DNA from 2 places in the Catellatospora aurea genome. Region 2 is predicted to be linked to the other one. Evidence: predicted binding sites of a transcription regulator. Region 2 holds the regulator's gene; the other holds the start of a gene.
What was found. The regulator HrcA, encoded in region 2, represses chaperone genes, less so after heat shock. The targets are predictions, from matches to a motif close to GGTTNGCACNCTCNNNNNGAGNGTGCNAACC.
Positions count from the first base shown of each region.

Region 1 (14,860 bases), on a different contig from region 2:
GACCGGGTGCTGACCGACCAGCGGCTGCGCCCGCTGCCCGCCGAGATCCCGATCCAGCACGGCCCCGTGCGCCAGGCGCCGACCACCGCGCAGTGGAACCTGAAGATGGTCGGCGCGCCGGACCTGTGGCTGCGTAGCGTGACGGGCAAGGGCATCGTCGTCGGGTCCTCCGACTCCGGAGTGGACGGCTCGCATCCGGCGCTGGCGGCGAACTTCCGCGGCGGCGACGACTCCTGGCTGGACCCCTGGTCGGACAGCCGCACGCCGATCGACCACAACGGCCACGGCACGCACACCACCGCCACCGCGGTGGGGCGCAACCTGGTCGGCGTGGCCCCGGACGCCCAGTGGATCGGCTGCGTCAACCTGGAACGCAACATGAGCAGCCCGTCCCTCTACCTGGACTGCATGCAGTTCATGCTCGCGCCGTATCCACACGGCGGGAACCCGTTCACCGACGGCCGCCCGGCCCGCGCCCCGCACGTGCTCAGCAACTCGTGGAGCTGCCCGCCGCTGGAGGGCTGCGACGCCACGGTGCTGCAGCCTGCCACGTCCGCCCTGGCCGCGGCCGGGATCGCGTTCGTCGCGGCGGCGGGCAACAGCGGGCCGCAGTGCGGTTCGCTGGACACCCCGCCGGCCACGGATCCGGCGGCGATCACCATCGCCGCGGTGGACCGGACCCGCCGGATCGCCTCGTTCTCCAGCCGGGGACCGGCCGGCCCGAAACCGGACCTGGCCGGGCCGGGTGAGGCGGTGCTGTCGGCGATGCCCGGCGACACGTACGCCGAGCTCTCCGGCACCTCGATGGCGACACCGCACGTCGCCGGGGTGATCGCGCTGCTCTGGTCGGCCCGGCCCGAACTGGTCGGCGACCTGGCCCGCACCCAGCAGTTGCTGCGCGACACCGCACAGCCCGCGCTGCTGGCCAGCGCCGCGCCCGCCTGCGCCACCGAGGCCGCTCAGGCGGGGGCGGGCATCGTCAACGCGGCCGAGGCGGTCGTCGCCTCCGCCAGGTAGGCTTCGCTGCCATGATCACCCCTTACGAGCCGCTGCACCGGGCCGCCGTGGTCGATCTCCTCGACCGGTCGCTGCTGCCCGAGGACGCGGCCGAGGCGGCCGACATCGTCGAACTGCTGAGCGGCTCGGCGGGTTTCGTGGCGATCGACGGCGACGCGATCGACGGTGACGTCGTGGGGGTCGCGCTGGCGTCCACGGGCCGCAAGGACCCGTCGGTCGGCCACCTGGACCTGCTGGTCGTCGATCCCGCGTTCCGGCGGCAGGGCCTGGCCCGCGAGCTGGTCGCCGCCGTCGAGGGGCAGTTGCGGGCGCGCGGGCTGACCGCGGTGCGGGTCGCCGGCAACCCGCCCACGCACGCGTGGCCCGGCGTGGACGTGCGGTACACGCCGGCCGTGTGCGCGCTGACGGCGCTCGGGTACGCCCACGACCGTACGGCCTGGAACATGACCGCGGACCTGGCCGAGGGCTCGCCCGCGCTGCGCGAGACCCGGACCGCGCAGGAACGGCTGGCCGCTGCGCATGTCGTCGTGCGCGCGGCGACGACCGACGACCTGCGGGAACTGCGGCCGCTGATCGCCGCCCAGTGGGGCCCGGCCTGGGTGGCCGAGGTGGAACGAGCCGTCGGCGGGACCGGCGGCTGCCATGTGGCCATCCGCGACGGGCAGCCGATCGCGTTCGCCGCGTGGGGCGGCTGCCGTCCGAGCTGGTTCGGCCCGATGGGCACCCTGCCCGCCGCTGCCGGCCTGGGCATCGGCGGCGTCCTGCTGCGACGGTGCCTGCGCGACCAGGCCGACCGCGGCATCACCCGGGCGCAGATCGGCTGGGTGGGACCGGTGCCGTTCTACTCCGGAGCGGCCGGCGCGGTCATCGAGCGGGTCTTCTTCCTCTTCCACAAATCGCTATGAGTCGGGCTTTTTTCGCATTTCAGATTAGAACCGTGGGTTTCGGGGCACCATGAGGATGTGGCAGCCCCGACCAGCCCCATAGCCGAACCCCACGAGACCAAGGGCGCGGCGATCATGGTCGCCGCCGCTGCGGCGGTGGGCGGTTTCCTCTTCGGGTACGACACCGCGGTCATCAACGGCACCGTCGACGCTCTGCGCAACACCTTCCACCTGGGCTCGGTGGCACTCGGCTTCGTCGTGTCGTCGGCCCTGCTGGGCTGCGCCGCCGGCGCCTGGTTCGCCGGCCCGCTGGCCGACCGGCTCGGCCGGGTCAAGGTCATGCTGATCGCCGCCGGGCTCTTCATCGCCAGCGCGATCGGCTCCGGCCTCGCCTTCAGCCCCGTCGACCTGACGTTCTGGCGGCTCGTCGGCGGCCTCGGGGTGGGCGCGGCGAGCGTCATCGCGCCCGCGTACATCGCCGAGGTGTCGCCCGCGCACATCCGCGGCCGGCTCGGTTCGCTGCAGCAGCTCGCCATCGTCAGCGGCATCTTCGTCGCCCTGCTGGTCGACTACCTGCTGGCCGACGTGGCCGGCGGTGCGATGGAGGCGGTGCCGTGGGGCGGTGCCGCCTGGCGCTGGATGTTCGCCTCCGCCGCCATCCCCGCGATCATCTACGCGGTGCTGGCACTGCAGATTCCCGAATCCCCGCGCTATCTGGTGCGCCGCGGCCGACTCGCCGAGGCCCGTGACGTGATCAAGCGGCTGATCGGCGGCGACGTCGAGAAGCGCATCACCGACATCAGGCAGACCGTGGCCGGCGCGACCGAGAAGGTCCACCTGAGCGTGCTCAAGGGCCCTCGCCTCGGCCTGCTGCCCATCGTCTGGGTCGGCATCCTGCTCTCGGTGTTCCAGCAGTTCGTCGGTATCAACGTGATCTTCTACTACTCGTCGGCGCTGTGGGCGTCGGTGGGCTTCAGCGAGTCCGACGCGCTGCTGATCACGGTCATCACCAGCATCACCAACATCGTCACCACGCTCATCGCCATCGCCCTGGTCGACAAGGTCGGCCGCAAGCCGCTACTGCTCGTCGGCGCGGCCGGCATGGTGCTCACGCTCGGCGTCATGGCCTGGTGCTTCTCCACCGCCACGCAGACGATCGGACCCGAGGGCGAGACGCTGACGACGCTCAGCCCGGCGATCGGCAAGGTCGCCCTCGTCGCCGCCAACCTGTACGTGGTCGCCTTCGGCATGAGCTGGGGCCCGGTGGTCTGGGTCCTGCTGGGCGAGATGTTCAACAACAAGATCCGCGCCACCGCGCTGGCCGTCGCCGCCGCGGCGCAGTGGATCGCGAACTGGCTGATCAGCACCACCTTCCCGGCGCTGTCCAACATCGGCCTGACCTTCGCCTACGGCCTGTACGCCCTGTTCGCCCTGCTCGCCTTCCTCTTCGTCTGGAAGGCCGTCCACGAAACCAAGGGCCGCGAACTCGAAGCCATGTGACCCACCCACCCGCTCGCCTGGCCCGGCCGCCGCCCCCACCTGCCGCAACTCTTAAAGAGTCGCGGCCTCATCCGGACCTGGTAGCCGCAAGTCGTTAAGAGTTGCGCCAGGCGGCGCGGGGGCGGGGCGGCGCGGGGGCGGCGCGGGGCGGGGCGGGCAACGGGAAGGCCCCCGAGCGGAACTCGGGGGCCTTCGTCGTGTTCAGGTGTTGCGGTGGATCTGATCCTGACGGATCAGCCCTGATACCGCTTCTGATCCTGACGGATCAGAAGTCCATCTCGCCACCGCCGGGGCCGGCCGGCGCAGCGGCGGCCTTCTCCGGCTTGTCGGCCACGACGGCCTCGGTGGTGAGGAACAGGGCCGCGATCGAGGCCGCGTTCTGCAGCGCCGAACGGGTCACCTTGGCGGGGTCGAGGATGCCGGCCTTCAGCAGGTCGACGTACTCGCCGGTCGCAGCGTTGAGGCCCCAGCCGGGCTCCAGGTTGCGCACCTTCTCCACCACGACGCCACCCTCGAGGCCCGCGTTGACGGCGATCTGCCGCAGCGGGGCGTCGAGCGCGACCTTGACGATGTTGGCACCGGTGGCCTCGTCGCCCGAGAGGTCCAGCTTCTCGAACGCGGTCTTGCCGGCCTGCACGAGCGCGACGCCACCACCGGCGACGATGCCCTCCTCGACGGCCGCCTTCGCGTTGCGAACGGCGTCCTCGATGCGGTGCTTGCGCTCCTTGAGCTCGACCTCGGTGGCCGCGCCGACCTTGATGACCGCGACACCGCCGGCCAGCTTGGCCAGGCGCTCCTGCAGCTTCTCACGGTCGTAGTCGGAGTCCGACTTCTCGATCTCGGCGCGGATCTGGTTCACCCGGCCGTTGATCTGGTCGGCGTCACCGGAGCCGTCGACGATCGTGGTCTCGTCCTTGGTCACCACGACCTTGCGGGCGCGGCCCAGCATGTCGAGACCGGTGCTGTCGAGCTTGAGGCCGACCTCCTCGGACACGACCTGGCCACCGGTCAGGATGGCGATGTCCTGCAGCATGGCCTTGCGGCGGTCGCCGAAGCCCGGCGCCTTGACGGCGACGGACTTGAAGGTGCCACGGATCTTGTTGACGATCAGGGTGGCCAGGGCCTCGCCCTCGACGTCCTCAGCGATGATCAGCAGCGGCTTGCCGCTCTGCATGACCTTCTCGAGGATCGGCAGCATGTCCTTGACGTTGCTGATCTTGCCGTTGACGATGAGCAGGTAGGGGTCCTCCAGGACCGCCTCCATGCGCTCAGGGTCGGTGATGAAGTAGGCCGAGTTGAAGCCCTTGTCGAAGCGCATACCCTCGGTGAGCTCCAGCTCCAGGCCGAAGGTGTTGCTCTCCTCGACGGTGATGACGCCTTCCTTGCCGACCTTGTCCATCGCCTCGGCGATGATCTCGCCGACGGTCGGGTCAGCCGCGGAGATCGAGGCGGTGGAGGCGATCTGCTCCTTCGTCTCGACGTCCTTGGCGAGCTTCGAGAGCTCCTCCGCCACCGACGCGACGGCGGCCTCGATGCCCCGCTTCAGGGCCATCGGGTTCGCACCGGCGGCAACGTTGCGCAGGCCCTCGCGGACCAGCGCCTGGGCCAGGACGGTCGCCGTCGTCGTGCCGTCACCGGCGACGTCGTCGGTCTTCTTGGCGACCTCCTTGACCAGCTCAGCGCCGATCTTCTCGTACGGGTCCTCGAGCTCGATCTCCTTGGCGATGCTCACACCATCGTTGGTGATGGTGGGGGCGCCCCACTTCTTCTCGAGCACGACGTTGCGGCCCTTGGGGCCGAGCGTCACCTTTACGGCGTCAGCGAGGACGTTCATTCCCCGCTCGAGGCCGCGGCGAGCCTCCTCGTCGAACGCGATAATCTTGGCCATAACGGCGTTGTCCTCCTGGACAATCCGAGGTCGGAGAGCTGGCCCGCGACGACCGGCTGCCACCATTCGGCAGCCCCGCAACTCCGACTTCTGGTCTCGTATTGGCACTCACACGAGGAGAGTGCCAATCACCTGTTTAGCACTCTCGCACCCCGAGTGCAAGCGAACACGGGATGATCACAGCCTTTCCCGGGTATGCGCCACCGGGCCGCGTTCACCTTGGCAGCTGTGTATATGGCCTGGCGGCACCCCCGAGGACCGGTGCCCAAGCCGGGGACTGGCCGGGATCCCGCCCACCACAAGCCGGTGGGCGGGACGGGCTCATCAGGCGCGCCCGAGTTCGATGACGACAGGTTCCGCGCCGCCCGGCGCGGGATCACCGGCGGGCGGCGCCGGTGAGGCCACCCGGCGCAGGTAGGCGACCGTGAGCGCGGCCATCGTCACGGTCGACACCAGGACACCGGTGATCGAATCCACCGCCACCTCCACCGCCAGCGGCAGCGTGAACCGCATCTCGACCTGCAACACCACGCTCAGCACCCGATCGGCCACCTCGTCGACGGCCAAGCCGAACAGCAGCACCGCGATGATCTGCCCGATCGTGGCCGCCCGGCTGTGCGCCAGCCGCCACGCCCGGCCCGGTCCACGCCGGCCGAGCAGCACCACCAGCGGCAGCAGCGCGACAGAGAAGGAGAGGTACCAGCCGCCGGCGGTCACCGCGGTCGAGGCGGTCCGGTACATCCCGAGCGCCTGTGCGGAGTCCAGCACCACGTAAAGCAGGTAGATGCTGCCCGCCGCCCGGAGCAGGCCGACTCCGGCCAGCCACAGGGTGAGCCGGCCGGACTGCCACAGTCCCAGCCTCAGCGCCGCGCCGATCCGCACCCGGCGGCCCTCGGCGACGCCGCGGAACACCTCGACCGCCGCCGCCCACATCCAGGCGGAGCATGCGGCCGTCAGCACCGCCGGCAGCCCGTAGCCGACGGCCACGAGCAGGGGTTCGTCCAGACCGAACTGGCGGCCGGGTCCGCCGTAGAACCACAGCAGCAGCGCGCCGCCGGCGATCAGCATGGCCGCCTCGGTGACCACGCTGATCGCCAGCACCGGTCGCCAGCAGCTCCGCAGCAGCGTCAGCGTCTCGCGAAACCAGGACGGCCGGGGTGGGCTCAGCTCGGTCACCGCGCGGCCAGCTCCTCGACGAGCCGTCCGGTGGAGACGGTGTCCTCGGCGCCGCGGCGCTCGGCGTACGTGATGAGGATGCCACTGAACAGCACCATCGTCAGCGGGATCTCGATGACGGCGGCGAGCAGGGTGACGCCGCCGGTCACCGCGACGGCCACGGCGGTGTCGCCCGGCGGCACGACCGTGGCGCCGATCGCGCTGAGCATCTGCTCGATGACGGAGCCGGCGACCAGGGTGAGGCCGAGCAGCAGCAGCCGTCCGGTGGTCGGCCAGAACGCGTTGTGCAGCAGCGTGCTGGACCGGCGCAGCGGGCTGCCGCGCTCGAACAGGAACGCCGGGCCGAGCAGTGCGATCACCAGCATCAGGTATGCGCCGACGAGCAGCACCGGGATCACCCCGATCAGCGAGGCGACCTGGAAGCAGCACGCGGCGACGGCGACGATGCCGAGGCCGACGAGCAGGTAGGCCAGCAGGTGCCAGAGGGTGAGGCCGAGCATGCGGCGCAGCCCGTAGCGCATCGCCTCGCCGACCGTCACCGGCAGCCCGGCCGCCTGCCGGGTGGCCAGGTGGGTGGCCGCGGCGTAGCCGAGCATCTGCAGCAGCAGCACGACCACCACGTACGCCGCGGCGGTCGCCAGCAGCGTGGCGATCAGCTCCTCGGCCATGTCCGAGCGGCTGAGAATGCTCAGGTCGAAGCCGCCGCGCGCGACCACACCGGCGACCAGCAGCACGCCGAACACGACGGTCGGCAGCAGGTGGGTCAGCGCGAAGATGACGAGCAACTGCGACCACCCGCGCCGCAGCACGCCGCCCACCCGGTAGGACCAGCCGCTGAACCCTTGCCCGGCCGGATTGACCAGCGGGTCGTGCTCCGGGGCGAAGTCCGGCGTCGCCGCGCGGTATGCCTCGTCGGGCGGCCGGAAACCCTGTTCGGCCGGCAGCGGCTCGCCCGCGTCGTAGGGGTTCGGGGTGGGCTCGGGCATGTGCTGCTCCAGGTCGGAGGGAGGGGTCGCCCAGTTTGGCACGCGCCCGCCCGCGCCGCTGTCCCTACGGCCCGACGCCGTACCCGGGAAAGGCGGAAGGGCCCCGATCCTGTGGGATCAGAGCCCTTTCCGTATTACTCAAGCTTTGATGGCCAAGCGGTCAGGCGATGACCCGGACCTTCTCAGCCTGGGGGCCCTTCTGGCCCTGGGCGATTTCGAACTCAACGCGCTGACCGTCGTCGAGCGCCTTGTAGCCGTCCATCTCGATCGCGGAGAAGTGGACGAATACGTCCTGCCCTCCGTCGACCGCGATGAAGCCGTAGCCCTTCTCGCTGTTGAACCACTTGACGGTGCCCTGTGCCACGGTGCACTTCCTCACTTCTGTAAAGCTGGGCGGTCCTGTAGCGGGCCACCCCCGGCTGGTGTTGTCAGCCGTCCTCGCACGCTACACGAGCACCGGTACCCTCGCACAGCCCCAAAACGGACCTGTAATGCTCCCATTACAGTTCGACAGTCGGCAATCTGACCATGAGCGCGCTCTATCGCGTGACCGGGCGGGCCACCCGGGGGTTGGGTGGAACGTGGACAACCGCCGCCGCATCCGTTCGCGCCGCATTCCGGCCGCCTTCATGCCCGTCATCGCCACCTCCCTGTGCGCCGTCGCCTTACTCGTGACGGGTGCGGTCATGCAATGGGCACTGCACTACGGAACGAACGCGGCGCCACGTCCGGGGGCCTCCCGCGACCGCGACTCAGCGTCACCCGCCCGGCTGGAACTTCCCCCCGTACGGCTGGACACCGAGGGCTTCGCCAGCTGGGCGATGCTGGACCGGCGCACCGGCCAGATCGCCGGCTCCTCCAACCTGGACGCCCCGAGCGACACCATGTCCCTGGTGAAGGTGTGGCTGGCCGCCGACTTCCTGCGCCGCACCGACTACCCGGACGAGCGCAGCCTGAACCGGCTGATCATCATGATCCGCGACTCGGACAACAAGGCCGCGTACGAGTTCTACGAGCGCAACGGCGGCCGGGCGGGTATCGAGCGCATGGTGCAGATCTGCGGCCTGACCGAGTCGAAGCCGTACCGGATCGACGGCTACTGGTCGAACACCGAGGTGTCGGCGCGCGACGTGGCGCGGCTCGGGGTCTGCCTGGCCGACGGCCGCGCGGCGGGGCCGCACTGGACGGACTGGCTGCTGACCCAGATGCGCCTGGTGCGCGGGGTCGGCGACTTCGGGCCGCGGGCCGCGTTCCCGCCGGAGGTCGCCGCCACCATCGCCATCAAGAACGGCTGGCTGCTGCGCACCGAGGACAAGCTGTGGCACATGGCCTGCCTGGCGGTCACCGACCACTGGAGCATGAGCGTGCTGCTGCGCTACCCGGCCCGCTACGGTTTCGACCACGGCCGCGACCTCTGCGCGTCCGTCGCCGAACAACTCAAACCCGCCCTGCCCTGAGAAGCGAAGGAAGGGCACCTTCTACAACGCATAGCGTTGTGAAGGTGCCCTTCCTTTCGCGCTGCGCGTCCGGCGGGCTAGGCCGCGGCGACCGGGCGGCGGGACTGCACGATGCGGAAGCGGCTCGCCACGAACGCGCCGTCGGTCAGCGCCGCGTTGGCGGCCGGGTTCGCGCCGGAGGCGTGGAAGTCCGAGAACGCCGCCGACTGGTTGACGAAGATGCCGCCGGTCAGGTTCGCCGACAGGTGCACGCCCACCTCCATCGCCGCCTGCTCGACCGCGTCGAGCACGGACTCGTCGGTGCTGTACACCGCCGCCGTGATGGCGCCCTTCTCGCCGACCGTCTCCCGGAAGATGTCGATGCTCTGCGCGGTCGACTCCGTCGGCACCGCGAAGGTCACCGGGCCGAAGCACTCGCTGCCGTAGCCGTCGGTCACCTTCACGATCATCGGGGTGCGGACCACCGCGTCGGCGTACGCCGGGTGGGCCAGCTCGGCCGAGTCGAGCACCACGTCGCCCATCTTGCGGGCGGCGGCGATGCGGTCCACCACGTCGTCGTTGACGATCGCGCCGGTGAACTCGACGGCCTTGGCCGGGTCGGCGGTGATCGCGCGGACCGCGCCGGCGATGCCGTCGACGACCTCGTCGAAGCTCTTGTGCCCGGCCTCGGTCGCGATGCCACCGGCCGGGATGAGCAGGTTCTGCGGGGTGGTGCACATCTGGCCGCTGTACAGGGTGAGCGAGAAGCCCAGGTTGCGGCACATGCCCGCGAAGTCGTCGGTCGAGTCGACGACGACGGTGTTCACACCGGCCTTCTCGGTGTACACCTGCGCCTGCCGGGCGTTGGCCTCCAGCCAGTCGCCGAAGGCGGTGGAGCCGGTGAAGTCGATGAGCCGGATCTCGGGCCGCAGGGCCAGGTCCTTGGCGACCGGCGCCTCGCGGGTGTCGACGGCGAGCTGCACCGTGTTCGGGTCGAGCCCGGCCTCGGCGAGCACCTCGCGGGCGACCTGCACGGTGATGGCCAGCGGCAGCACCGCGCCCGGGTGCGGCTTGACCAGCACCGGGTTGCCGGTGATCAGCGAGGCGAACAGGCCCGGCCAGGAGTTCCAGGTCGGGAAGGTGTTGCAGCCGATGACCAGGCCGATGCCGCGCGGCACCAGGTGGTACGTCTTGGCCAGCGTGTCGGCCTTCTTGGTCCACACCACGGAGCCGACCTGCCGGGTCTGCTCGGCGTAGCCGTAGGCGACCGCCTCCAGCGCGCGGTCGAGCGCGTGCGGGCCGCCGGCCTGGAAGGCCATCACGAACGCCTGGCCGGTCGTCGCGTGCACCGCGTTGGCCAGCTCGAACACCCGCCTGTGCAGGCGGGCGAGGATCTCCAGGCACACCCCGGCGCGCACGCGCGGCCCGGCGTCGCGCCACGAGGGCAGCGCGGCCTTGGCGGCGGCGATGAGGGCGTCGGGGCTGGTGCGGGGGTATCGCACCCCGAGCGGGATGCCGAACGGCGAGCGCTCCGGGCCGACCCACTCGTCGGCGGGCTGGTCCAGCGGGAAGTCCTTGCCCAGCAGGGCTTCGAACGCGGCCTTGCCGTCGGCGGCGGCGGTCTCGCCGTACACCTTCGGGCTCGGCGACTCCGGGTACGCCGACCAGTAGCCGCGCTCGGTGATCGCCCGCAGCGCGCTGTTCAGCAGCTCCTCATGGGTGGCGAAGAGGTCCGTGGTGGTGACAGTCATGCCCCTCATCATGCCCGACGGGGTGAGCGGAGCCACAGTTGAACACGTTCAAGTCTTGTGTCAGCATGAAGAAGTCCGAAAGTTGAACACGTTCAAATCGGAGCTGGAACATGGACCCGAAGCTGGCCGTATACCTGGCCTACGCGGTCGTCACCCTCGCGCTGACCCTCTGGGTCGGCCACACCCTGCAGCGGCACGGGCAGGCGTTCCTGCGCGACGTGCTGCCCACCGGGGAGCTCGCCGCCGCCGTCACGAAGTTCCTCGTCGTCGGCTTCTACCTGCTCAACCTCGGTTACATGGCGATCGCCATGAAGACCTACGACGAGGTGACCGGCCCCGTCGACGCGGTCGAGACGCTCGCCACCAAGATCGGCGTCATCACCCTCGCCCTGGTGCTGGTGCACCTCGGCACCGTGCTGCTGCTCGGCCGGCTGCGCCGGCAGATGCAAGGCCAACCGACCAGGGTGTACGCCGTACCCGCCGCCGCGCTGACCCGGCAGCCCGCCGACACCCCGGCGGACCGGCAAGCCGACCCGCGCCACCTGACCCCCGCCGCCTGAGCCGCCGCTAGCGTGGGCAGCGTGACGCACACCGACAACGGCTCGTCCCCCGCCGCTCCGGCGGCCCGGGGACGGGCCGCTGACACGTCCCGGGGCGAGCAGACCCGCCAGGCCATCGTGACCAGCGCGATCCGCCTGTTCGGCGAGGCCGGGTACGAGAAGACGACGATGCGGGCGATCGCCGCCGACGCCGGGGTCTCGGTCGGCAACGCCTACTACTACTTCCCCGCCAAGGAGGCCCTGGTCTCCGAGTTCTACCTGGAGCTGCAGCGCGAGCACCTGGCCCGGGTCGAGCCGATCCTCGCGAGCGGCACGTCGTTCGGCGACCGGCTGGCCGCGATCCTGCGCGAGGGCATCGAGGTGTGGGCTCCGCACCACGCGTTCGCGGGCCGGTTCATCGGCATCGCGGCGGTGCCCGGCTCGCCGGTGAGCCCGTTCAGCGCGGAGTCGGCGCAGGCCCGCGAGCTGGCGACCAGCATCTTCCACCGGCTGGTCGACAGCACCGAGACGAAGATGGACCCGCAGCTGCGGGCGCGGTTGCCGCAGCTGCTGTGGCTGGCCCAGCTCGGCCTGGTCGTGTACTGGGTGCACGACACCACGCCGGGCCAGCGCCGCACCCGGGCCGTGGTGGACCTGGCCGTGCCCTACCTGGAGTACCTGGTCGGCGCGTCCCGCATGAAGATCTTCAAGCCGCTGACCACCCGCGGCCTGGCCCTGCTGGAGACCCTCTGGCCGCATGCCACCCGCTGAGGCTTCAGCACTTGCGCGGCTTGGCCCCGTCGAGCAGCCGGACGTACGCGTGGGACAGGTAGATGCCGTCGCCGACCCGGTTCCACAGGTCGGTGGTGCGTACCGTCCCCTTGACCTTGTCGCCCTTGACCTGGCACCGGATCGGCACCTGGGCGTACTCGCCCGCTCCGCCGCGCAGGGCGGCCTTGACCTTCGGCGCCGAACGCACGCGCAGCCACTCGCCGTCGTCGGTGTCGACGACACCCCGGTCGCCCTCGCCCGTCCACAGGAAGGTGACGTGCACCCAGTCGTTGTCGTCGAGGTCGAGGCCGTCCCAGAACGCGCCGTCGGCGATGTCGATGCCGGCCGGGTTGAGCACCTCGCGGCCGAACTCGTCCTCGCCGTCGTTGTGGTCGTCCTGGTAGGCCGCCTGCGCCTGGGGCTTGCCGCGCGGCAGCTTCTCCCACATGTGCCGGTCGTCGGCCCAGTAGTCGTCCTTGGTGTTCCACGGGCCGACGTCCCACACCGGCAGGAACACGCACCGGTCGTTGCCCTGGTGGCAGACCCGTACGCTCTTGTCGCCCTCGCCGCGGTCGGACAGCCCGCGCCACGAGGGCAGCGCCGCGAACCAGTCCCGCTTGGTGATTTTGTGGCCGTTGGCGGTCTTCCAGCCGACCAGGCCCTCCCGGGTCGCGAAGACCTTCGTGGTGAGGGTGCCGCCGCCCGGCGGAGCGAGCGCCACGGCGGGGGTGGCGACCAGGGTCGCCGGCACGATGGTGAGGGCTGCGATCAGGGACACGAGCAATCGGGGCCTCATGTCCCTGATCAACGATCACGACACCCGCGGGGTGCCGGGCATACGGCCAGTCCGTTTTAGGCAAATAGACCTTTTTATGCCGCCGGTTCGGCCGAGCCCTCCAGCTCACGCTGCCAGTTCTGGAATGCGGCGATCCGCCGGAAGCCCATCTGCTCGTTGATGGAGATCATGAAACTGTTCTCCGCCGCGTTGAACGTGTCGATGACGGTCACCTCGGGCTCCGCGGCCCGGAAGTGGTGCAGGTTCGCCACCTTCACCAGCGCGCCCAGCCGGTGCCCCCGGTGCTTCGGGTCCACGATGGTGATCTGCTGCCAGGCGTGCCCCGGCGTCTCCGCCCCCGTGGAGATGGTGGTCCACGCGACCAGGTCGCCGGTGTCCTCGTGCACCGCCCCGGTGTGGTACAGCCGCCGCCCGCGCCCCGCGAGCACCGCCTCGATCCGGCGCATCCGCGCCACGTCCGGCTGCTCCGGCTCGACCTGCATGTCACCCATCGGCGCATCGGAGATCAGCCGCGAGTCGAGGTAGGCGACCCGCTCCGCCAGCTCCGCCGGAGCACCATCCCGCCACTGCACCACCCGGTATCCGGCGGCCTTCTCCCGAGCCGCCGCCGCCATGCCCGCCAGCAAGCCGTCGTCGATGTCCGCGACCACCAGCCGCCGCTGCACCTCCGGCAACGTGCTCGTGAACCCGAGCGCCGCCGCGAAGCCGGTCGGCGCCTCATCCGGCGCGGGCAGCCCGTCCTTCGACAGCGAACTCCCGGTCAGCAGCACCGTGCGCCCCTGCTCCCCCGCACACTCCAGCACCCTGCCGTACAGCGCCCGCCCCACGCCCCGCCGACGAAAACGCGGCACGACCTCCAACGTGAAGAACAGAACCTTGAGGTTCTCCTCGGTCATCCACGAGGTCTCCAGCCGCCCCACCGGCTCCCCGTCCAGCCACGCCACCCGATGCTCGATCCCCCGCGCCGGGAACGGATGCCGCAGCATCGCCTCCCCCGCCCGCCGCGTCACCGCCGGAAAATGCGGAAACTCATGCACCCGCACCTCGTCCATCACCCGCACCCACGCATCGACGGAGCCGGGATCGTCAACGCTGACGGAACCGATATGCAGACTCATCCCGCCAGCGTCCCCCTCCCCCACCCCCTCCCGCACCCCCTTTTTTCCGAAGGAAGGGCACCTTCACATCGTTATCGGTAGAGGAAGGGCACCTTCTTAACACGACACCCACTGCGGCCTGCGCAAACGCAACAGCAGCCGAGCATCGGGCGCGGCGCGAGGCGAGGCGGCGCGAGGCGAACGCGAAAGGCGCCCCGACCGCGCGAGCGGCCGGAGCGCCTTGACGAAGAGTCGGGGATCAGCCCAGCAGACCGGCCTCGCGGGCGGCCTTCAGCGACGGCTTCACCCGGTAGGTCGGGCCGACCAGCTCGGCAACCGCGTCCAGCGTCTTCAGGCCCTCGCCGGTGTTGAAGACGACCGTCTCCAGGTCCGGGTCGAGCTTGCCGGAGGCGACGAGCTTCGCGGTCACCGCGGTGGTCACGCCGCCCGCGGTCTCGGCGAAGACGCCGGTGGTACGCGCCAGCAGCCGGATCGCGTCACGGATCTCGTCGTCGGAGGCGTAGTCCATCCAGCCACCGGTACGGCGCACCGCCTCCAGCGCGTACAGGCCGGCGGCCGGGTCGCCGATGTTCAGCGACTTCGCGATGCCGGTCGGCTTCACGGGGGTGATCACGTCGGTGCCCGCGTGCAGCGCGGTGGCGATCGGGTTGCAGCCCAGCGACTGCGCGCCGAACACCTTCCAGCCGCCCTCGGGAGCGACGGCCAGGCCCGCCGAGACCAGCTCCTCGAACGCCTTGTCAATCTTGGTGAGCAGCTCACCGGAGGCCATCGGGATGACCACCTGGGCCGGGATGCGCCAGCCGAGCTGCTCGGCGACCTCGTATCCCAGCGTCTTGGAGCCCTCGGCGTAGAACGGCCGCACGTTCACGTTGACGAACGCCGTGTCCTCGAACTCGTCGGTCTCCACCAGCTCCGAGCACAGCCGGTTGACGTCGTCATAGGAGCCCTCGATGGCGACGAGGTCACCGCCGTACACCGCGGTGGTGATGATCTTTCCG
Region 1 is NZ_JBHTAC010000038.1:9,002-23,861, forward strand. Features, by position in the region: gene ACFQO7_RS28000 (S8 family serine peptidase) at 1-1,017, shown strand, start outside; gene ACFQO7_RS28005 (GNAT family N-acetyltransferase) at 1,029-1,922, shown strand; gene ACFQO7_RS28010 (sugar porter family MFS transporter) at 1,980-3,401, shown strand; gene groL (chaperonin GroEL) at 3,667-5,289, opposite strand; gene ACFQO7_RS28020 (hypothetical protein) at 5,614-6,465, opposite strand; gene ACFQO7_RS28025 (hypothetical protein) at 6,462-7,451, opposite strand; gene ACFQO7_RS28030 (cold-shock protein) at 7,612-7,815, opposite strand; gene ACFQO7_RS28035 (serine hydrolase) at 8,138-8,908, shown strand; gene paaN (phenylacetic acid degradation protein PaaN) at 8,986-10,638, opposite strand; gene ACFQO7_RS28045 (hypothetical protein) at 10,749-11,198, shown strand; gene ACFQO7_RS28050 (TetR/AcrR family transcriptional regulator) at 11,220-11,948, shown strand; gene ACFQO7_RS28055 (hypothetical protein) at 11,953-12,744, opposite strand; gene ACFQO7_RS28060 (GNAT family N-acetyltransferase) at 12,819-13,862, opposite strand; gene thrC (threonine synthase) at 14,101-14,860, opposite strand, start outside.
Region 1: the regulator HrcA is predicted to act here: its motif matches at 5,389-5,419, upstream of groL (chaperonin GroEL).

Region 2 (14,860 bases):
CCCGCGCCATGATCTTCGACTCGGTGTACGACGTCTACCGCGGCGTCGTCACCTACATCCGCGTGATCGACGGCCGCCTGGACGCCCGCGACCGGATCAAGATGATGTCCACCGGCGCGGTGCACGAGCTGCTGGAGATCGGTGTCATCTCCCCGGAGCCGATCAAGTCGCCGTCGCTCAGCGTCGGCGAGGTCGGTTACCTGATCACCGGTGTGAAGGACGTGCGGCAGTCCCGGGTCGGCGACACGGTCACCCTGAACGCCAAGCCGGCCACCGAGCCGCTCGGCGGCTACAAGGACCCCAAGCCGATGGTGTACTCCGGCCTCTACCCGCTGGACGGCTCGGACTACCCGGAGCTGCGCGACGCCCTCGACAAGCTGAAGCTCAACGACGCGTCCCTGGTGTACGAGCCGGAGACGTCGGCGGCGCTGGGCTTCGGCTTCCGCTGCGGCTTCCTCGGCCTGCTGCACCTGGAGATCATCCAGGAGCGGCTGGAGCGCGAGTTCGGCCTCGACCTGATCGCCACCGCGCCGAACGTGGTGTACCGCGTGGTCACCGACGACGGCAAGGAGATCACGGTCACCAACCCGAGCGAGTACCCGCACGGCAAGGTCGCCGAGGTGTACGAGCCGGTGGCGCGCGCCACGGTGCTGACGCCCAACGACTACGTCGGCGCGGTGATGGAGCTGTGCCAGGGCCGTCGCGGCGTGCTGCAGGGCATGGACTACCTGTCGGCCGACCGCGTCGAGCTGCGTTACACGCTGCCGCTCGGTGAGATCATCTTCGACTTCTTCGACCAGCTGAAGTCGCGTACCAAGGGTTACGCCAGCCTGGACTACGAGCCCAGCGGCGAGCAGGCCTCCGATCTGGTCAAGGTGGACATCCTGCTGCAGGGCGAGCCGGTCGACGCGTTCAGCGCGATCGTGCACAAGGACAAGGCGTACACGTACGGCACGACGATCGCCTCCAAGCTGCAGAAGCTGATCCCGCGCCAGCAGTTCGAGGTGCCGATCCAGGCGGCCATCGGCTCCCGGGTCATCGCCCGCGAGACGATCCGCGCGATCCGCAAGGACGTGCTGGCCAAGTGCTACGGCGGTGACATCAGCCGCAAGCGCAAGCTGCTGGAGAAGCAGAAGGAAGGCAAGAAGCGCATGAAGATGGTCGGCCGGGTCGAGGTGCCCCAGGAGGCCTTCATCGCCGCGCTGTCCACCTCGGAGGCACCCGAGGGCGGCAAGAAGAAGTGACGTTCGCGGGACACTGCTTCCGCTGCGGCGCGGCCCTTCCGGCCGCGCCGCCGTCCGTCTGCGGGACCTGCGGGTACGAGCAGTACCTCAACGCCCGCCCGACGGCCAGCCTGATCGTGCTCGACGGCGCCGGGCGCTTCCTGGCGCTGCGCCGCTCGCGGCCGCCCCGCGAAGGGCTGTGGGAGACGCCGGGCGGCTTCTGCGACGCCTGGGAAGAACCCGCCGACGCGGCCCGCCGGGAGGCCCGCGAGGAGCTGGGCGTCGACGTCGAGCTGGGCGCGTTCGTCGGCATGTACGTCGGCGACTACGAGTTCCAGGGCGAGCGCCTGCCCGTGCTCGACTGCTTCTTCCTCGCTACCCTGCCGGCCGGCGCCCACCTGCGCCTGGACCCCGACGAGTCCTCCGAGTCCGCCTGGCTCCCGCTGGCCGACCCGCCCGTCATGGCCTTCACCACGATGGACCGCGCCCTCCGCGACGCTGCCACCCTCCTCCCTACCCGCTGACCCGCCCCCGCCGCAGACACGGTCCTGCGGCGGCCACCGGCCTGCAGTTTCAAGGAAAGTGCAGGAATCCAGCCTACGGTTCGTGCAGTTTCCAGGAACCTGCACCGTGGCGCTGCTCGCTGCGGCGGTCGCGGCCCTGCCCGAGCCAAGATCGCCCGACTTGCCAGGCAGGTGGGCGACCGGCGGGCCAAGATACGCGCGTTTTCCGGGCAAGTCGGGCGATCATGGAGGTGGTCTCCGGCGGGGATGCGCCGTCGCTCGTGTGGGTTATGGCTGTTCGGTTGGCGGGGGTGCACGGTCGGCCAAAGATCTGCCGACAAAAGGCCTGGAGCCGTAGTAACTGGGCAATCTACCCATCGTTACCCCAAGTGCAGTGTTTTGCCGCTTTCGCCCGATATGAGGGCATAGCAGGTTCCAAAGTCGCACAAGGAGTGACGATGCAGATGAAGAAGGCCGGAGCCGTCGCCACGGGCGCTCTCGCTACGATGGCGATCATGGGGGCTCCTGCCGCTGCGGCGCCCAGCACGGACGCCTCTGCGCTGACCCAGGCCGGTGCCTCCACCACCGAGGGCAAGACCACCTCGATGCGCCAGGTCGGGGCCAACCAGCTGAAGCTCGCCCGCGGCGGCGGCTTCGACAACAACGGCTGGGACGCGCCGTGGGACATCGACTCGGCGTCGGTCGTCGCGCTGCTCAACGGTACGGTCGTCAACGTGGCCGCCCTCCAGCAGTGTGGCTCCACCAGCGGCAACGTGGTGGGCATCTCGGTGCCGATCACCTCGCCGAACACCGTGGTCTCGGGCTTCGGTCACGACGACGGCTACGGCCACAAGAACGACATCGCGTGCGCCAACGCCAACGTCAAGATCAAGCAGACCGACAAGCAGGCGGCGATCCTCGGCGTCGGCAACGACTCGGCGGTCAACATCGCGTCGATTCAGTCCTGCGGCTCGACGGACGCAAACGTCATCGCCCTCGCGGTGCCGATCACCTCGCCGAACACGGTCATCGGTGACTGCCAGAACAGCAACATCGAGATCAACGGCAACGACGAGTGGGACAACGACGACCACTGGCAGGAGTCGGCTCGCACCGAGGCCATGCCGATGGGTCAGTCCCTGGCGATGGACAAGGCCCGGCAGGCCCTGGTCAAGAAGGTCAGCGCGCTGAAGAACCGCAGCGCGTGGGCCAACCGCGCCAACGCCCGCGTCGCCCCGCAGGCGCGCGGTGGCGGCTGGGACGCGCCGTGGGACCAGGACTCGGTCAGCCTGATCTCCGCGCTGAACGGCACCGCCGTGCAGCTGATCACGGCCCAGGCCTGTGGTTCCACCTCGCCCGACGGTCTGGCGATCGCGATCCCGATCACCTCGCCGAACACCGTCATCGGTGACTGCAAGAACGCCAACGTGAAGATCAGCAAGGACGACCCCAAGGGTGTCATCTCCGCCCTGGACAACACCTCGCTGAACGTGCTCCCGCTGCAGTCCTGCGGCTCCACGAGCGCGAACATCATCGCCGCGGCGGTTCCGATCACCTCGCCCAACACGGTCATCGGCAGCTGCTACAACGCCAACACGGTCATCGACTAGTCGCTGAACCGGCACGGCGGACGGGGCGGGTCGCGCCAGCGCGACTCGCCCCTTCGAATGCTCGCCAACGACAACTCATGCCGCGCTGACGTGTGCCTGCGACTCGGGCGCCGGCGGCCAGAAATCCTACAAGGAGTGACGATGCAGATAGGAAAGGCCGGGGTCGTCGCGGCCGGAGCGCTCGCTACGGTGGCGGTGATGGGTTCGGCGGCGACCGCCGCGCCCGCGGCCGGACCGGCGCACGTGGATCCCGTCAGGACCGCCGCGACCACCTTGAAGCAGGCGGCGGTGCAGCAGGCCGCGGGACAGGCGCTCGCTGCCGTGAAGACCGTCAAGGACGTCGCCCGCGGCCCCCAGCGGGAGGTGCGCCAGCCGCTGATCTCCATCGCCAACGGCAGCGCGCTGACCACCGGTGCGTGGCAGGCATGTGGTTCCGCATCGGCTCAGGTCGTATCGGCCGCGGTCGCCCTCCGCTCCCCGAACACCGTGCTGGGCGACTGTGCCAACGGCAACGTTCTGATCCGGCAGAACCAGGTGCAGGGGGTCATCTCGATCCTGGACGACACCTCGGTGAACGCGCTGCCGATCCAGGTCTGCGGCTCGAACGCGGCCATCGCCGGCGTCACGGCCGCGATCGCCTCACCCGCCACCGTGGTGGGCGACTGCTCCAACGCCAACACGTTCATCGCCGCGCCCAAGGACAGCGCGCAGGAAGGGCCGCAGAGCCTGGTGTCGCTGCTCAGCGGCTCGGTCGTGAACGCCGCGGCGGTTCAGGTCTGTGGTTCGACCGCATCGATCGTCGGGGTGTCCGCGGCCGTGACGTCGCCGACCACCGTGCTGGGTGACTGCTACAACAGCAACAGCACCATCCAGAAGCGCAAGAACCCAGCAGTGCTCCCGCTGCTCAGCAACCAGGTCCTGGACATCGTGCCGCTGCAGACCTGCGCGTCGTCCGGCCTGCTCGGCCAGCTCGGCCCGGCGCTGCCGATCAGCAGCTCGGCGTTCGTCGCCGGCCAGTGCGTCACCGGCGGGCAGAAGATCCTGGACTGACCGCCCGTCAGCAGCAGTGAGGCCGGGCCGCGAGATGCGGCCCGGCCTCACTGTCGGTTCATGCGCTGGTCAGCGCAGCCAGGGGACGTTGCGGTCCAGCAGGCCGCGCTCCTTCAGTTCGGCGCGCAGCGGGATCGTGTCGTCGATCCAGCCGCCCTCGCCGACACCCCACATGTTCTGCACCTTCAGGTTGCCGAACGCCTCGCCGATGAGCTGGCGCTGCACCGGGGTGAGGCCGGCGTACCACGCGGACTCGCGGTCGATCGGCATGTCGTCGACCGGGCGGATCCAGCGGTAGGTGTAGCTCATGAAGAGCATCTTGCGCGTCACGTCCGAGCGGTTGCGCGAGCGCGAGTGCCACAGGCGGCGGTCGAAGATGAACGCGTCACCGGGCTTGGCCAGCCACGGCACGGCGCCCTCCGGACCCTTGGCGATCTCGGCCGGGTCGGTCGGCCGGTACATGTGGTTGTTCAGGTGCGAGCCCGGGATGCACAGGGTCTGGCCCCGGCCCGGCTCCGAGATGTCGCTGAGCACGATGGCGACCTTGATCGACAGCATCGGCCGCGGGATGTCGCCGTAGTACGGGGCGTAGTACTCCGCGTCGGAGTTCTGCCGCCAGCCGTCCTGGTGCCACTCCCAGCGCGGGGTCTCGTCCTCCTCGTACGGCGGGTTGACGTCGAGGTGGTTGTGCTGGGAGTAGATGTTCCAGCCGGCCAGACCCCAGACCCAGCGGAAGGTCGGGGAGTAGTCGAGCATCCGGGCGAAGGCCGAGCTGTGGCTGACGGCGCCGAGCAGGTGCAGCGAACCGGTCTTGTCGATGTGACCGGTGTCCTTGTTCGCGGCGTACAGGCGGTCGGCCTCGGCCTGGAGTTCGGCCACGATCTCGGGGCTGACGACACCGGGGAGGTGCTTGTACCCGTTCTCGTGGAATTCCTTGCGCTCGGCGTCGGTGAGCGGCGCGTAGTCCGTCGCCGGCTCCTGAGAGGTGATGGTCATGTCCTCCCCTTGCGTCCTTCCAGACTTGGGCACAGTCGAAGGCAGGATCGGGGCGCGCGACTTGGGGGGTGGCGTGCCGGGATGAGCAACCTTCGCGAACGAGTGCCGATACTAACTCGCGTTCCCGAGTGACGTCGTCGCGCGGGGACCGTCAGCGCGGCCTGCCACCAGGGTCACCCGCCCGCGACGACCTCGGCCACCACCTGTTCGGCCACTTTCTCGGCGCTCGACCACGCGGGGTCACCGGCGGACCACTGCTGGTCGGCGAAGGTCACCCGGGTGACCCCGGTGATCGGCGCCTGGGCCACCAGCCAGTGCGCGAACTGCCAGCCCGCCTTGCTGTTCGCGGCCGGTACGCGCAGCGCGGCGCCCTCGGCGGTGACGCCCTTGGCCTTGGCGGTGCCGAAGTCGGCCTTGATCCGGTCGGCCAGCGCCTTCGCGGTCGCGGCGTCGGCCGGCGGCTCGTCGCTGTACGTGTCGCAGGTCACACCGCCTGCCTGCTGCCCGGTCAGCACCTTGGCCAGCACGGTCGCCTCCTCGGCCCACTTCTCGTAGGCCTCGGGGTAGGCCGACCGCTGCACCCGCTGGGCGGCCTCGGTGACCCGCATCTTCTGCCACCCCTTGACCTTCAGCAGGCTGGTGTAGAAGCGCTTGGCGGCGTGCCGCGGATCCATGATCTGCTTCGCGGTGCCCCAGCCCTGGCTGGGCCGCTGCTGGAACAGGCCGAGCGAGTCGTGGTCGTTGCCCTCGCCGAGATGCTCCAGGTTGCGCAGCTTCGACTCCTGCAGGGCGGTGGCCAGCGCGACGATCACCGCGCGGTCGGGCACGTTGCGGCTGATCCCCACGGCGGCGATGGTCGCGGCGTTGGCCATCTGCTCCGGGTCCAGGCGCACCTCGCCGTCGGCGCGGGCCACGCACTCGGGCGCGCCGAGCCGGGGGAGCGGGATCTCCAGCTTGCCGTCGAACTGCTGCCGGGCGAGGTAGCCGCCGACGCCGAACACCACGGCGAGGATCACCAGGACGGTCAGCGCGTGCTTGCCCTTCACAGCGGCCTCCTCGACATGTGCGCGAGGGCGGGCGGCTTGTCGAAGTCCCCAAGCCGCCCGCCCCCGCCGCAGGCTCGTTCAGGCCACCCTACGGGGTGGCCGCCGCCACGGCACCGTCCTCGTCGGACCGCGGAACCCAAGCGGCATCCCGTTTCTCCCGGAATGCGGCGACTCCCTCGCGGCCCTCGGCGGAGCCGAAGAAGCGCAGCGAGATTTCCGACAGGTGGGCCAGCTCGGCGTCCAGGTCCGGCTCCGCGCGGCGGCGCAGCAGCTCCTTCGTCGTCGCCAGCGAGGCGGGCGCGCCCCGGACCAGGCTCTCGCACCAGCGCGCGGCGACCGCGTCCACGTCGTCGTCCGGCGCGGTCGCGGTGACCAGCCCGATCGCGGCGGCGCGGGGGCCGTCGAAGACGTCGCCGGTCAGGTACAGCTCCGCGGCGGCGCGCGGGGCGAGCCTGGGCAGCACCGTGGCGGAGATCAGCGCGGGCACCACCCCCAGCCGCACCTCGGTGAAGGCGAACGTGGCCCCCGCCGTGCACACCGCGAGGTCGGCGGCGGCGATCAGACCCAGCCCACCGGCGCGGGCCGGTCCCCGCACCACGGCCACCACGGGCTTGGCCGACCGGGCCACCGCGCCCAGCACGTCACCCAGCAGCGCGGCCGGCATCTGCCCGGACTTCGCCGCGGCGGCGGTCTCGGCCAGGTCGGCGCCGGAGCAGAAGACCGGGCCGGTGTGGTCGAGCACGATCACCCGTACCCGGTCGTCGGCGTTCGCCTCGGCCAGCGCCGCCAGCAGCTCGGTCATCAGCCGGTGCGACAGCGCGTTGCGGTTGTGCGGGCTGTCGAGGGTGATCGTCGTTACGCCGCGGGCGTGGGTGACCCGGACGAGGTGGGAGTCAGGTGAGGACATGAGGGCAGACTAGAGCCGTGGCCCAGCTTCCCGACGGTGAACCCGTACCCGACACCGGTGTCCTGCCCGAGTCCGCGCTGGCCGACGTCGGCGGGCGCGGCTTCGGCGTGTACCTGCACGTGCCGTTCTGCGCCAGCCGCTGCGGGTACTGCGACTTCAACACCTACACCGCCTCGGAGCTGGGCGGCGCGGACACCGAGGGCTACGTCGAGGCGGTGCTCGCCGAGCTGGCGCTGGCCGCGAAGGTGCTGCCCGCCCCGCCGCGCGTCGACACCGTCTTCGTCGGCGGTGGCACGCCCACCCTGCTCAAGCCGGCCCAGCTCGGCCGGATGCTGGAGGCGATCGACGGCACGTGGGGGCTCGCCGCCGGCGCGGAGGTGACCACCGAGGCCAACCCCGAGTCGGTCGACCCGGCGTCGCTGCGCGAGCTGCGCGCCGCCGGGTTCACCCGGATCTCGCTGGGCATGCAGTCGGCCGCGCCCGGGGTGCTGCGCATCCTGGACCGCAAGCACACCGCCGGGCGCGCCCCGGCCGCCGCGATCGAGGCGCGGGAGGCCGGGTTCGAGCACGTCAACCTGGACCTGATCTACGGCACGCCGGGGGAGACCGAGGACGACTTCGCCGCCTCGCTGGCCGCGGTGGTCGGCGCGGGCGTGGACCACGTCAGCGCGTACGCCCTGATCGTGGAGGACGGCACCCGCCTGTCGGCCCGCATCCGGCGCGGCGAGCTGGCGTCCCCGGACGACGACGTGGCGGCCGACCGCTACCTGGCGGCCGAGGCGGCGCTCTCCGCCGCCGGGCTGGGCTGGTACGAGGTCTCCAACTGGGCCGCCGACCAGGCCGCCCGCTGCGCGCACAACCTGCTCTACTGGCGCGGCGGCGACTGGTGGGGCCTCGGGCCCGGCGCGCACAGCCACGTCGGCGGCGTGCGCTGGTGGAACGTCAAGCACCCGGCGAAGTACGCGGCCCGGCTGGGCGAAGGGCTCTCCCCGGGCCTGGGCCGGGAGGTGCTGACCGAAGAGCAGCGCCACACCGAGGACGTGCTGCTACGGCTGCGTCTGAGCGAGGGCCTGCCACTGGACGTGCTGGACGAGGCCGGGCGTGCCGCCGCGGGGCAGGCGCTGGCCGACGGGCTGCTCGAGCCCTCCGCGTACGCAGAAGGCCGCGCAGCGCTGACGCTGCGCGGCCGTCTCCTCGCGGACGCGGTGGTCCACTCCTTGCTGGCCTGGTGACCCGACTTACTTGATCAGGCTCATGGTCAGCGGGTACTTCGGCAGCTCGCCGTTGTTGGCCTTGACACCGGCCATGACGCCCATGATCAGCGGGAACAGCGGCACGAAGAACAGCACCATGGGCAGGATCAGCCAGCTCAGGCAGCTGCCGACGCAGAGGCTCACGATGCTGATGACGCCCCAGAGGATCTGGAAGTTCAGCGCGGCGGTCGCGTGCGCCTTGACCGTGGGCGACTCGTTGCCCTTGACGAGCAGGGCGACCAGCGGAGCGACGAACCAGGTCAGCGCGCCACCGAAGTGGGCGACCAGGGCCCAGGTCTTGTCGTCCGGGTTGGCGTAGCCGACCGGGGCGGGGCCGCCGACCGACGGCGGAGGGGTGTAGCCGCCGGGTGCGGACGGCGGGGGAGACGCGGGGGCCGACGGCGGCGCTGCCGGGGCCGGCGGCTCGTAAGAGGGGGCCGAAGGAACCGGCGGCTCCGAGGAGCCGGGCGGGGTGGGTTCACTCATGCCCGACAGGCTAGGTCTGTGGATCAATCGGCGCCAGTCAACACCCGTGACCGATAGGCGACACACTGCGAGCCGATCGGCCGAGTTTACCCGCTGTCCACTTTGCCGATGTCCGCGCTGGGTGTCGGATGCCGCGTGGTGTCGACCCCGTCACCACGCCTATGCCGTCCGGGTGACGGCCCACGTAGACTGGCACTCACTCACGACGAGTGCCAGCCGGGAGGTGCGTATGGGTCTGGATGACCGCAAACTCGAAGTGCTGCGTGCCATCGTCGAGGACTACGTCGCGACGCAGGAGCCGGTGGGGAGCAAGGCGCTGGTCGAGCGGCACGCCCTGGGGGTGTCGCCGGCGACCGTGCGCAACGACATGGCCGTGCTGGAGGAGGAGGGTTTCATCCGCCAGCCGCACACGTCGGCCGGCCGGGTGCCCACCGACCGGGGTTACCGCCTGTTCGTCGACCGGCTGTCGCGGGTCAAGCCGCTCTCCCCGGCGGAGCGCCGGGCGATCGAGCGTTTCCTGGTCGGCGCGGTCGACCTCGACGACGTGGTGCACCGCGCGGTCCGGCTGCTCGCCCAGCTCACCCGCCAGGTCGCCGTGGTGCAGTACCCGAGCCTGACCCGCTCCTCCGTACGCCATCTGGAACTGGTCCCGGTCTCCACCACCCGGCTGCTGCTCGTCATGATCACCGACACCGGCCGGGTCGAGCAGCGGGTCGTCGAGCTGCCCGGCCCCGTGGAGCCGGACGAGATCACCGAACTGCGCCGCACCCTCAACGCGACCCTGGTCGGCGTGAAGCTGGTGGACACCCCGCCGCTGGTGCAGGGCCTGGTCGAGCGGGCCGAGCCGCAGGGCAAGGCAACCATGAGCACGCTGGTCAGCGTCCTGCTGGAGACCCTCGTCGAGCGGCACGAGGAACGGCTGGCCCTGGCCGGCACGTCGAACCTGGCCCGGATGGGCCCGCTGGACCTGACCACCGGCGCGCTGCGGCCGATCCTGGAGGCGCTGGAGGAGGAGGTCATCCTGCTCAAGCTCTTCGACGAGGTGAAGTCGGGCGCGGCCCGGGTGCGCATCGGCGACGAGAACGAGGTCGTCGACCTGCGGGCCACCTCGGTGGTCAGCACGGGCTACGGTCCGGGCGCGACCGTCGTCGGCGGGATGGGCATCGTCGGCCCGACCCGCATGGACTACCCCGGCACCATCGCCACCGTTCGCGCCGTGGCGCGTTACGTGGGCGAGATGCTGGGACATTGATTCCGAATTTCCTGTTGTTGCTGAACGAGGCTTGAGGACAGCGTGGCCAAGGACTACTACGGCATTCTCGGCGTTCCCAAGGACGCCGACGCCGACGACATCAAGCGGGCTTACCGCAAGCTCGCCCGTCAGTACCACCCGGACGTCAATCCGGACCCGGCCGCGGCGGAGAAGTTCAAGGACATCAACAACGCGTACGAGGTCCTCTCCGACGACCAGAAGCGGCGCATGGTGGACCTGGGCGGCGACCCGCTCGCGCCGGGCGGAGGCGGCGCGGGTCCGGGCGGCCCCGGCGGCGGCCCGTTCGTCGGCTTCCAGGACATCATGGACGCCTTCTTCGGCGGCAGCGGCTCGCGCGGCCCGCGCCCGCGCACCCGGCCGGGTGCCGACGCGATCCTGCGGCTTGACCTCGACTTGTTCGAGACCGCGTTCGGCGTCGAGGCCCCGATCACCGTGGACACGGCCGTGCTGTGCACCACCTGCTCCGGCGCCGGCACCGCGGCGGGCACCCATCCGCAGACCTGCGACACGTGTGGCGGGCGCGGCGAGGTGCAGTCAGTGCAGCGCACCTTCCTGGGCCAGGTCGTGTCGTCGCGTCCGTGCAACGCCTGCCAGGGCTTCGGCACCACCATCCCGCACCCGTGCCCGACCTGCGCCGGCGACGGCCGCGTCCGCACCCGGCGCAGCCTGACCGTGAAGATCCCGGCCGGCGTCGAGGACGGCATGCGGATCCGGCTGGCCAACCAGGGCGAGGTCGGCCCCGGCGGCGGCCCGTCCGGCGACCTGTACGTGGAGATCCACGAGCGGGCCCACGACGTGTACGCGCGCAAGGGCGACGACCTGCACTGCAAGGTCACCGTCCCGATGACCGCCGCCGCCCTGGGCACCCGCCTGACCATCAAGACCCTGGACTCCGAGGAGCAGGTCGAGGTCAAACCCGGCACCCAGCCGAACTCGACCCTGCGCATCCGCGCCAAGGGCGTCCCGCACCTGCGCGGCACCGGCCGCGGCGACCTGTTCGTGCACCTCGACGTCCGCACCCCCACCCGCCTCGACGGCGAGCAGGAGCGCATGCTCCGCGAGTTCGCCCGCGCCCGCGGCGAGGAGGTCGCTGAACTCTCCAAGCAGGGCGGCTTCTTCTCCCGAGTCCGCGACGCCTTCAACGGCCACTGACCGTTTTCCCGCGTTGATCATGAACTTATGGCACGGTTCGACGGTGTGTCGGTGCCATAAGTTCATGATCGCCATTGGAGGGTGTCTGCCGTGAGCGCGCCGCTGTTTCTTGTCGACGAGCTGCCCTCGGGGCGGCTTTACACACTCGGCGGGGCGGAGGGCCACCATGCCGCGACCGTGCAGCGGCTGCGGGTGGGTGAGGCGCTGCTGCTCGCCGACGGGCGCGGCGGCATGGCGTCCGCGGTGGTCGCGGCCGTCGGCAAGGGCACGCTCGACCTCATCGTGACCGAGCTGCGGTACGCCCACGCGCCCGACCCGCGCCTGGTCGTCGCCCAGGGCATCGCCAAGGGCGACCGGGGTGAGCTGGCCGTGCAGGCGATGACCGAGGTCGGCGTCGACGAGATCCTGCCCTGGGCCGCGGCGCGCAGCGTGGCCCAGTGGCGCGGCGATCGGGGCGCGAAATCCCGAGAGAAGTGGGCGGCGGTCGCCCGCGAGGCCGCCAAGCAGGCCCGCCGCACCTTCCTGCCCATGGTCGGCGGCGACCCCGACCTGTCCACGAAACAGCTCGTCCAGCGCCTCGCGACGGCCTCGGCCGCGTACGTGCTGCACGAGGAGGCGACCGAGCGGCTGTCCCAGGTCGAGCTGCCCGCCGCCGGGGAGATCGTGCTGGTCGTCGGCCCCGAGGGCGGCATCGACGATGCCGAGCTGAAGACGTTCACCGCGGCCGGCGCGCTTCCGGTACGCCTCGGCGACAACGTGCTCCGCACCTCGACCGCCGGCGTCGCCGCCCTCAGCGTCCTCGCCACCCGCCTCGCCCGCTGGTAACCCCACCCCCGCCCCGCGCGCCGGGGGGGTCGCAACTCTGAAGGAGTTGCGGCCTCACGCGCGGGTCGATGGCGCGAGGTGTTAAGAGTTGCGGCAGAAGGGGGGTGGGCGAGGTGGTCAGCGGAGGTGGGAGGCGCCGTTGAGGTCTAGGACGGCGCCGGAGGCCCATTCGGCGGCGGGGTCGGCGAGCCAGAGGACGGCGGCGGCGATCTCCTCGGGGCGGGCGACCCGGCCGAACGGGCTCTGCGCGGCGTGTTCGGCGCCGCGGGGGACCTTGTAGGCGGCGTTGGTCTCGTCCTCCTGGACGTAGCCGGGGGCGACGGTGGCGACGGCGATGCGGTACGGGGCCAGCGCGACGGCCAGGGACTGACCCATGGCGTGCAAGCCGGCCTTGGCGGCGCCATACGCAGGCTGGCCGGGCTCGCCGCGGTAGGCCCCGCGCGAGCCGACGTTGATCACGCGGGCGGCCGGGGAGCCCGGGGGACGGGCCAGCATGTGCCGGACCGCGCAGTAGGTGGCGTTCGCCGGGCCGGTCAGGTTCACCGCGAGCGTGCGCGTCCACAGCTCCTGCCACTGCTCGTAGGTGACCCCGGTGATCGGGTGCGGGTAGGCCTGCCCGGCGTTGTTGACCAGCACGTCGAGCCCACCCAGCGCCTGCGCGGCGGCGTCGACCATCGTGGCGACGGCGGCCGGGTCGGCGAGGTCCGCGCGTACCACCGCGTGCCCTTGACCGGGCAGCGATGCCCGCAGCGACTCGGCGAGGTCGGCGGAGTCGCGGTGGTGGATGGCGACGCGGTCGCCGCGGGCGGCGAACGCGGCCGCGACGGCCCGGCCGACGCCGCGCGACGCCCCGGTGACCAGCACCGCTCGTGAATCGGACATGGAGGCAGCCTACGATCTGTCTCGTGACCGTTGCCGACTGCCTGTTCTGCCGCATCGTGGCGGGGGAGATCCCCGCGACCGTGGTCGCCGAGACCGAGCGCACCCTCGCCTTCCGGGACATCGCGCCGAAGGCCCCCACGCACGTGCTGGTGATCCCGAAGGAGCACTACGCCGACGTCGCGACGCTGGCCGTGGGCGATTTCGCGCTGGCCGGCGAGGTGCTGGCCACCGTCGCCGACGTGGCCGCCGCCGAGGGCCTGGACGGCACGGGCTTCCGGGTGATCTTCAATACCGGCGCGTCGGTGGGGCAGACCGTGTTCCACGCGCACGCGCACGTGCTCGGCGGCGTCGACATGGACGGCGATCTCACCGGGTAGTCTCGCCGCCGTGGCAGACCTGAACCGCACTCTCGAACGCCTGGTCCGCGCCGTACAGGCCGAGGCCCGGGTGCCCGCCCTCAGCGTGGCGCTGCGCCGCGACGACCGTCCGCTGTGGACTTTCCAGGTGGGCGGGTCCGGCAACCCCGGCGCGCCCCTGGACGCCGACACCCCGTTCCGGATCGGGTCGATCACGAAGACCTTCACGGCGGTCCTGGTGCTGCAGTGCCGCGACGCGGGCCTGCTGGACCTCGACGACCCGATCGGCGCCCATCTCGACGTGCCCGCGCACGGCGGGCTGACCATCCGGCGGCTGCTGTCGCACACCGCGGGCCTGCAGCGTGAGCCGGTCGGCGACGTGTGGGACACGCTGAGCCCGCCGGACCTGCCCGGCCTGCTCGACGACCTGACCCGCACCGAGGCGATCCACCCGCCCGCGCGCCGCTTCCACTACTCGAACCTGGGCTTCGCGCTGCTGGGGCACCTGGCCGCGCGGCGGCTCGGCGGCGACTGGTGGGACCTGGTGGAGGAGCGCATCTGCCGCCCGCTGAACCTGTCCGCCACCACGTACGCCGTGCCCGCGCACGCCGCGACCGGTTACCTGGTCGACGAGTACTCCGACCACGCCCGGCCGGAGCCGCCGACCGACTTCGGCGCGGTCAGCCCGGCCGCGCAGCTGTGGAGCACCGCCGCCGACCAGGCCCGCTGGGCGGCGTTCCTGACCGACCCGGCCTCGGTGGACCCGGACGGCGCGGTGCTGTCCGCGGACACCCTCGCCGAGGCCCGCTGGCCGCTCACGCCGCGCAACGAGACGCTCTGGGGCTCGGGCGTCGGCCTGGGCCTGATGCTGTGGCCCCGCGAGGGCCGCGTGCTGCACGTCGGTCACAACGGCGCGATGCCCGGCTTCCTGGCCGCGGCGTGCGGCCGCCACGGCGGCCCCGGCAATCCAGGGGGTATGGCCGCAGCCGTGCTGGCCTCGTCCGGCACCGCCTCGGCGATCATCGACCTGCCGCACCGGCTGATCGAGGAGGCGCTCGCCGCCGACCCGGTCGACGTCGCGCCGTGGACCCCGGGCGAGCCCGCCCCCGAGCACCTGCGCAGCGTGCTGGGCCGCTGGTGGGGCGAGGGCTACGAGTACGTGTTCCGCTGGGAGGGCGGCGTGCTGACCGGCCGTGGTGCCGACGACCCGGCCGACGCGGCCCCGGCCGTCTTCGCGGCGCTGCCGGGCGAGCCGGACGTGCTGCGTACCGTGTCGGGCCGCGAGGTGGGCGAGCGCC
Region 2 is NZ_JBHTAC010000005.1:198,634-213,493, reverse strand. Features, by position in the region: gene lepA (translation elongation factor 4) at 1-1,244, shown strand, start outside; gene ACFQO7_RS07515 (NUDIX hydrolase) at 1,241-1,747, shown strand; gene ACFQO7_RS07510 (hypothetical protein) at 2,185-3,336, shown strand; gene ACFQO7_RS07505 (hypothetical protein) at 3,478-4,386, shown strand; gene ACFQO7_RS07500 (phytanoyl-CoA dioxygenase family protein) at 4,456-5,382, opposite strand; gene ACFQO7_RS07495 (hypothetical protein) at 5,556-6,428, opposite strand; gene ACFQO7_RS07490 (enoyl-CoA hydratase-related protein) at 6,517-7,335, opposite strand; gene hemW (radical SAM family heme chaperone HemW) at 7,353-8,567, shown strand; gene ACFQO7_RS07480 (DUF4870 domain-containing protein) at 8,574-9,074, opposite strand; gene hrcA (heat-inducible transcriptional repressor HrcA) at 9,304-10,326, shown strand; gene dnaJ (molecular chaperone DnaJ) at 10,369-11,499, shown strand; gene ACFQO7_RS07465 (16S rRNA (uracil(1498)-N(3))-methyltransferase) at 11,590-12,324, shown strand; gene ACFQO7_RS07460 (SDR family NAD(P)-dependent oxidoreductase) at 12,442-13,206, opposite strand; gene ACFQO7_RS07455 (histidine triad nucleotide-binding protein) at 13,230-13,583, shown strand; gene ACFQO7_RS07450 (serine hydrolase domain-containing protein) at 13,594-14,860, shown strand, end outside.